One region of the Blautia liquoris genome, then DNA from elsewhere that is predicted to be linked to it. Evidence: riboswitches for the same ligand, from Rfam matches in the RefSeq annotation. Region 1 holds a riboswitch; the other holds the start of a gene.
What was found. Region 1 has a riboswitch for lysine ahead of dapA (4-hydroxy-tetrahydrodipicolinate synthase). Riboswitches for the same ligand answer to the same signal wherever they lie in the genome.
Positions count from the first base shown of each region.

Region 2: it holds a riboswitch for lysine, as region 1 does, so the genes downstream of both, INP51_RS16460 (ABC transporter permease subunit) here and dapA (4-hydroxy-tetrahydrodipicolinate synthase) in region 1, are expected to answer to the same signal.

Region 1 is NZ_CP063304.1:295,962-300,191, forward strand. It holds gene typA (translational GTPase TypA) at 1-683, opposite strand, end outside; gene INP51_RS01405 (single-stranded DNA-binding protein) at 856-1,488, shown strand; lysine riboswitch at 1,542-1,713, shown strand; gene dapA (4-hydroxy-tetrahydrodipicolinate synthase) at 1,924-2,808, shown strand; gene dapB (4-hydroxy-tetrahydrodipicolinate reductase) at 2,805-3,563, shown strand; gene INP51_RS01420 (hypothetical protein) at 3,724-4,140, shown strand; gene INP51_RS01425 (amino acid permease) at 4,219-4,230, shown strand, end outside.
Region 2 is NZ_CP063304.1:3,448,342-3,452,571, reverse strand. It holds gene INP51_RS15705 (M3 family oligoendopeptidase) at 1-1,343, opposite strand, end outside; lysine riboswitch at 1,473-1,645, shown strand; gene INP51_RS16460 (ABC transporter permease subunit) at 1,747-3,312, shown strand; gene INP51_RS15695 (amino acid ABC transporter ATP-binding protein) at 3,325-4,068, shown strand; gene INP51_RS15690 (aldo/keto reductase) at 4,144-4,230, opposite strand, start outside.

The DNA.
Region 1 (4,230 bases):
TTTCCAACACCGATTCGGCCAACATATTCATTATAATCAATTGTGCTGATCAGTACCTGGGTGCCTTTGTCAGGGTCACCTTCTGGAGCGGGGATATAGTTTAATATTGTTTCGAAGATCGGAGTCATGTCTTTTGGCTCATCCTCCAGATTATCAAGAGCAAAACCACCCTTGGCAGAGGCATAAAGGAACGGGCAGTCCAGCTGTTCATCGGATGCATTCAGATCCATGAGCAGCTCTAATACCTCATCAATAACCTCAGCGGGTCTTGCCTCTGGCCGATCAATCTTATTAATGCAGACAATCACCTTCAGATCGAGATCCAGTGCTTTCTGGAGCACGAACTTTGTCTGTGGCATGGGTCCTTCAAAAGCGTCTACCAGCAGGATTACACCGTTTACCATCTTCAGAACACGTTCAACTTCTCCTCCAAAATCAGCATGTCCGGGGGTATCTATGATGTTAATCTTCGTTCCCTTATAATTTACGGCTGTATTCTTGGACAGTATTGTGATTCCACGTTCACGTTCTATCGCATTGGAATCCATGACTCGATCCTGAACTTCCTGGTTTGCGCGGAAAATACCACTTTGTCGGAGCAGTCCGTCAACCAGCGTTGTCTTGCCGTGATCTACATGGGCAATGATAGCGACATTTCTTACATCATTTCTTTTCGTTTTCATTTATATTTACCTTCTTTTCTTAACCGTCAAACTACACGGTCGTAGTATAGCATAAATTGTCGGATTTGAACAGGGATAGAAATTACAAAAAATAATTGTTCTAAGATCTATTTGTGGTGAATAAATATGTTTAATATAAGATACCAACAAGAGAAAGGGGAACTATTTATTCATGGCAGATAAGATTATTGAAAACAATCAGGTACAAATTATGGGAGAGGTAGTGTCACAGTTTACATTCAGTCATCAGGTATTCGGGGAAGGTTTTTATCTGGTAGACGTTAATGTAAAACGTCTCAGCGATGCAACAGATATCATTCCGGTTATGATATCCGAGAGACTGATCGATGTGACACAGGATTATGATGGCGAATACATACTAGTGACGGGCCAGTTCCGCTCCTACAACAGACATGAAGAGAAGAAAAACCGCCTGGTACTGTCCGTCTTTGCCCGTGAGATCACCTTCGTGGAGGAAGAAGATGATTCCGTCAAAACCAACCAGATATTCCTGGATGGCTACATATGCAAACCTCCTGTTTACCGAAAAACGCCTCTCGGAAGAGAAATCGCCGATTTGCTGATTGCCGTTAATCGTCCATATGGAAAGTCAGACTATATACCTTGTATATGCTGGGGAAGGAATGCCAGGTTTGCTTCTGCATTTTCAGTAGGTGGACACGTTCTGGTCTGGGGAAGGATCCAGAGCAGGGAGTATGTCAAAAGACTCAGTGAGACCGAATCAGAAAAGCGTGTGGCCTATGAAGTATCTGTGAGTAAACTCGAATATGCGGATCAGGGGTGAAAACAGTTCTTGACAATGATATAAACAGATGTTATTATGAAAATTAAATAAAGATTGAAGATAGAGGTTGCATTTTTCAAGAGTATGATGTTGGATGTTCCAGAAACAGGTGAAAACAGCAGAAAGGGAAAGATGCCGAAAGAATATAGCATCTGGGTTATAGTTCTTGGGCGTGACATTAACAGTGGCACGACTGTCATCGCAAGGTGGAGTGCTATCCCATGTATATGGTTTAAGTATATACGAGAGACGGCGCTCATGCTCCGTCTCCTTTTTAGTACCCGTAGATATGGGGTTGCTTTCTCATGTTTGTTCGGGTCCCAAGGTCATGCTTTTTCATGCAAGCATGAAACGCAGGACCTTTTGACCCTGGTATCATAACATATATATATAAGGAGCGGATCATGAACACTGCTGTCAAGAAGGAGGAAAGATATGGCTGTATTTAAAGGAGCAGGAGTTGCAATAATAACTCCAATGAAGGACAATGGGGATGTGAATTTTGAGAAACTTTCTGAAATAATCGAAGATCAGATAAATAATGGCACAGATGCGATTATTATCTGTGGTACGACAGGGGAGGCTTCCACGCTTTCACACGAGGAGCACGTAAAGACTATCCGTCATTGTATCAGACAAGTGAATGGCCGTGTTCCTGTGATTGCAGGCACAGGTTCTAATGATACCGCAACGGCAGTCCGGACATCGACAGAGGCAGAGGAAGCAGGGGCTGATGCGGTTCTTCTCGTTACACCTTATTATAACAAGGCGACGCAGAAAGGTCTGATCGAACATTTTACAAAGATAGCGAATTCAATCTCTATTCCGGCAATACTGTACAATGTCCCCGGCAGGACAGGATGCAATATTCAGCCGAAAACGATAGCATATCTTGTAAAGAATGTCGAAAATATTGTCGGTGTGAAAGAAGCCAGCGGCAATATCTCTCAGGTAGCGGAGCTGATGCATCTTACGGATGGTGAGATTGATCTTTATTCGGGAAATGATGATCAGGTTGTTCCGATTCTTTCCCTTGGCGGACTCGGAGTGATCTCTGTTGTGTCAAATGTCGCCCCAAAATATATGCATGACATGGTTATGCAATTCTTTAATGGGAATGTGAGAGAAAGTGCCCGAATGCAGCTTGATGTCATGCCGCTTTGCAAAGCCTTGTTCTGCGAAGTGAATCCCATCCCTGTAAAGACCGCCATGAATCTGCAGGGCTGGGATGTGGGGCCACTTCGACTGCCGCTTTGTGAGATGGAACCTGATAACAAGAAACTATTACACAATGTGATGAAAGATATGGGACTCTTATGATAAAAGTAATTATGAATGGCTGCAATGGACATATGGGACACGTGATCTCAGACCTGATTTTTGATGATGATGATATGGAGATTGTTGCCGGAATCGATATTTCAGGAGAAGGAGACTGCAGCTATCCTGTCTATACAGATATTTTCAACTGCAAAGTTAATGCAGATGTTATGATAGATTTCTCATCCTATAAAGCAACGAATCGTGTACTTGAGTACTGCGGGCAGAGAAAACTGCCCCTGGTACTTTGTACAACGGGACTAACTGAGGAACAACTAAACCTCGTTTCTAAGATGAGCCGAGAGACAGCAATTCTTCACTCGGCGAACATGTCTCTTGGCATTAATGTCTTGTTTAAACTGATACAGGATGCAGCAAAAGTTCTGGCCCCGGCAGGATTCGATATGGAAATCGTGGAAAAACACCACAGATTAAAAAAAGATGCACCCAGCGGGACGGCGATTGCTCTGGCAGATCACCTGAATCAGGCGCTGGACAAGCAGTATCATTACTGCTTTGACCGCAGCCAGAGACATGAAGAAAGAGATTCAAAGGAAATCGGGATTTCTTCTGTCCGCGGCGGAACCATAGCGGGCGATCATGACGTGATCTTCGCAGGAACAGATGAAGTGATCACGATTTGTCATCAGGCAAGTTCTAAAGGTGTATTTGGAAAAGGTGCACTGGAAGCAGCAAGATACCTTGCCAATAAACCGGCCGGTCTGTATGATATGAGCGATGTGATTGCCGGATGAGTATTTTACCCGCAACATCGTATTTTTTGTGAATAATTCCATTGATTTTTCGCATACTACTCCTATCAATGAATGATTCCAGAACTGCACAAGCACAAAGTGCGAAGCGGACGATGGTATCATGGAATCAAAATATCTATTGAATGAGCAAAGGAGAGTTATGATGAAACACATGAAAAAAATCCTGATTGGCTGTCTGATGGTAATTATGCTTACAGGCGTTACAGCATGCGGAAATAACAATACGAATGATGCCACAGACGGTACGGACAATGGAACAACTACAGATGGAACAGATAACGACAAAGTTGATAATAACGACAGAATTGATGATAAAGACAAAACCGATGATAAGGTAAGAGACAATAATACTGACATAGACAACAATGGGGACACTGCTGGAGATAAAGTAAGAAATGGTGCGAACGATGTTGTCGATGGCGTCGGTGAAGGTGTTGAAGGTGTTGGCCAGGGCGTTAAGGATCTGGGAGATGATGTGACCGGAACGGATAATGACAACAACACGAATAACAACGCAGACAACAATACAACAAAGGATACAAACGATAATCGTTGACGGAATGACAAGAGCAGCCGCCTGCTAAGCATATTGAATGCATATAGCAGTGCGGCTCTTTTTATGGAGGGTTTCTAGATGAAAAAAAAT
Region 2 (4,230 bases), 370 kb from region 1:
ACGGCGTTTCGGTCTTTTGGCGAAAGGGCGGGATTTTCATAGCAGATATCCTGGAATTCATCTACCATGGTTCCGTAGGGGATGAAGAGAATGGAGTCTTCAAAATGCATGTCGACGTAATCTTTTGCGCGATTTCCAAAGAGAAGATTCATCCATGGTTCCGTGAAGAATTCCATGGACATGGAGTGAGTTTCAGCGGTTTCCATTGTGATGTCAGCGTGTTCTCGGATGGGATCATCCGCAACAATCCATCCCTGGAATGCATGTCCGCACTCGTGTGTAATCACATCGGCGTCTCCGCTGCTTCCGTTAAAGTTGGCGAATACAAAGGGGGATTTATAATCCGGAAGATAGGTCATATACCCGCCGGTCTTTTTCGTCTTTCGCCCAATTACGTCAAAAAGTTCATTGTCACACATGAAGTTCATAAACTTTCCGGTTTCCGGGGATAGTTCGTTGTACATCTTTCTTCCGGCTGCAAGAATCTCTTCTGGGGTTCCGGTCGGAGAAGGGTTTCCACTCTTAAAATAGACATCCTCGTCATAATAACGCAGGGTATCGAGACCGAGGCGTGCTCTGCGCTTTTCGTGAAGCTTTTCGGCATACGGAACAAGATCGTGTTTTACCTGCTTGCGGAATTGCTGGATGTCCGAGCGACCATAGCAGTTGCGGTTCATCCGGTAATATCCGAGGGTGAGATAGTTCTTATAGCCCAGTTTCTCTGCCTGTGTCGTGCGGTTTTTGACCAGTTTGTCATAGATATCGTCGAGTTCTTCCTGGTTGTCTGTAAAGAAACTGGAGAATTTGTTCCAGGCTTTTATGCGAGTCTGGCGATTGGGATCACGCATATGAGGAGTCATCAGGGAGAGATTTAATGTGTCACCCTCCCAGTCAATCTTAGCTGTGGCCAAAAGTTTGTTATATCTGGTCTGCAGTGCATTTTCCTCCTGCATCAGGGGAAGAATCTTCTCATCGATTGATTTTGTGGCAAGTTCAATATTTTTAAATGCCACCGGACCGATCTTTTTCTCCAGATAGGGGCGAAACTCCGATTCATAGAGCATTTTCTGATAACGGACAATCAAATTCTGGAACATGGGACGGTTCGCATCATAATAATCCTGCTCTGCACCGTAGAATTCGTCAGACATATTGATGTCATGCCGGATCTCGGCAATTGTCATCTCAGTCATGGCGTGATCCGTCAGCTCATAATATTTTTGGTGAACTTCAAACTGCTCTGCGCCTGATCTGGCATTGGAAAAAGCATCGTAAAGCCCGTAAAAATCCTTTTTTAATTTTTCAAAGTCGACCCGTTGATAGAGCATGTCAGAAAATCTCATAAAAACCCTCCTTTTCAAATTGAAAACTATGTAAATATAGCTTATACCATAAAACGAAACTTGACAAGATGAGAATAAAGGGCTAGGATAGTAAAAAGAATCTTAAAACAAAATATGGGACATCTCAAGTATTGAGGTAGAGGTTGCGATATTTATTAACACTGTGGAGTGAAGAGACACGAGGAAGCAGAACTAGGGAATATTGCCGAAATCGGAGGGTATCTCTTGTACAATCCGGTTGGGACATAGGTTAACAGCCTGTGGACTGTCTTAGTGTTTAACTAAGTTGCGCTATGTTTACAATAAGGTGATAAAAGTGAGCGCTCTGGTTTTTCAAGAGTGTTTTTTTTATTCATGCAGGGTACAGGTTTGACTTAGAAAAGTCTATGAGAAGGAGAAGAATATGAAGAAGAAAGTTTCGGTCCTGTCATTACTTCTGATTCTGATGATCAGTATGATGCCGGGGCTTGCAATTAAGGCACAGGCAGAAGGGGAAAATCAAAAGGAATTCCGCGTGGGAATGGAGGCAGGCTATGCCCCGTTTAACTGGACACAGAATTCTGACGATCACGGCGCTGTCCCAATTCAAGGGGATAAATCTTATGCCGGAGGCTATGATGTAGAAATCGCAAAAAGAATTGCCGATGAACTGGGACGCAAGCTTGTGATTGTAAAAACAGAGTGGGATGGACTTCCGCCTGCTCTTGAGTCCGGCAAGATCGATGCCATCGTCGCCGGTATGTCACCGACAGCTGAGAGAAGAGAGCAGATGGACTTTTCCGATGTGTATTATGAGTCAAATCTGGTTATGGTAACCAGGGCGGACACGAAATATGCCAAAGCGAAAAGTCTCAATGATTTTAAAGATGCGAAAGTGACCGCTCAGCTCTCTACATTTCATTATACTGTCATTGACCAGATTCCGGGAGTAGACAAGCAAGAGGCGATGGATAATTTTCCTGCAATGAGAGTGGCGCTTCAGTCAGGTATTATCGATGCCTATGTCAGCGAGAGACCAGAAGGGGTTACAGCACAAAGTGTCAATCCAAAACTGAAGATGGTTCAGTTCAAGGAAAGCGAGGGTTTTGAAACCAGTCCGGATGATACCGCAGTTGCGATTGGTATGAGAAAAGGAGACCCTGATCTTGCCAAGATAGATGAAATACTGGCCAGAATTCCTCAGAGCGAGCGAGATAAGATCATGGATGACGCTACGGCGAATCAGCCGGCAGCAGAAGAGGAAAACAGCCAAGAGAATTCATTTGTCCGAATCTTAAGACAGAATGGGAAGATGTTCCTTCGAGGCACGGGGATGACGATGTTTCTGGCACTTTCCGGCACTGTGATCGGCGGCATCATCGGGATTTTGGTAGGAGTGTATCGCACCATACCGATTTCTGAAAACAAGATCAAAAAGATTTTGCAGAAGATCTTTGGATGGATTTTAAATGCCTATGTGGAAATTTTTCGTGGTACACCTATGATTGTTCAGGCTGCAATGTTTTATTATGGAACGGCATTGCTATTTGGATTCAATCTGAACCGCACGGGAGCTGCCCTGTTTATCGTTTCGATTAACACCGGTGCCTATATGTCAGAGATTGTACGCGGCGGCATATTTGCGGTTGATTCGGGACAGTTCGAGGCAGCAGAGGCACTTGGCATGACACATGGACAGACCATGCGCAAGGTTGTGATACCGCAGGTACTTAGAAATATCCTGCCGGCAACCGGAAATGAATTCGTCATCAACATCAAGGATACTTCTGTTCTGAGCATCATATCTGTGACGGAATTGTTTTTCCAGGGGAAATCTGCAGCAGGAACGAATTATATGTTTTTCCAGACCTATACGATTATCTGTGTGATCTACTTTATATTGACATTTACGATAACAAGAATCCTGCGCTACGTGGAGAAAAGATTAGATGGACCGGCAGATTATGTACCGATTTCGGAGGAAAAATAGAGAGGGATTGCTATGTCAGAAATCATAAAGATAGAACATTTAAAAAAGAATTTTGGTAAAAATGAAGTTTTAAGGGATATTGATCTTTCTGTTGACAAGGGAGAAGTGGTCACGATTATCGGTTCCTCAGGCTCGGGAAAATCAACCTTGCTTCGCTGTATCAATCTGTTGGAGAAGCCCAGCGGCGGGCAGATCCTGTATAGGGGAAAAAGTATTTTGGATCCCAATTATGATCTTCCCGCATACCGTGCACACATGGGGATGGTGTTTCAGCAGTTTAACCTTTTTAGTAACATGAACGTTCTGGAAAACTGTATTGTGGGCCAAGTTACTGTGTTAAAAAAATCGCATGAAGAGGCGAAGAAAAAAGCCATAGAAAACCTGAAAAAGGTAGACATGGAGCGTTATATTGATGCAAAACCATCACAGCTTTCCGGTGGTCAAAAGCAGCGTGTTGCCATCGGACGTGCTCTTGCCATGGATCCGGATGTGATGTTGTTTGATGAGCCTACATCAGCACTCGATCCGGAAATGGTTGGTGAAGTACTTAAGACGATGAAGAATCTGGCCGGCACCGGGCTTACTATGGTGGTTGTCACACATGAGATGGAATTTGCCAGAGATGTCTCAGATCGTGTTATATTTATGGATGAAGGGGTAATCGCGGAGTCAGGCACACCGGAGGATATCTTCGGCAGTCCTAAGTGTGAGCGTACGAAAGAATTTCTGCATCGAATATTGAATAAAAAAGAATAGAAATTGAATAAAAAAGAGTGTCTCGAAACCGAGACACTCAAAATTTTAGGAATCTTACTCCGGAGTACAGCAATCTTAAAAATCAAAGTTATCCGGATCGGACCCCACACGCTGATTTCTGTCCAATGCGTTAATTGCCTGCATATCTTCATCGGAAAGCGT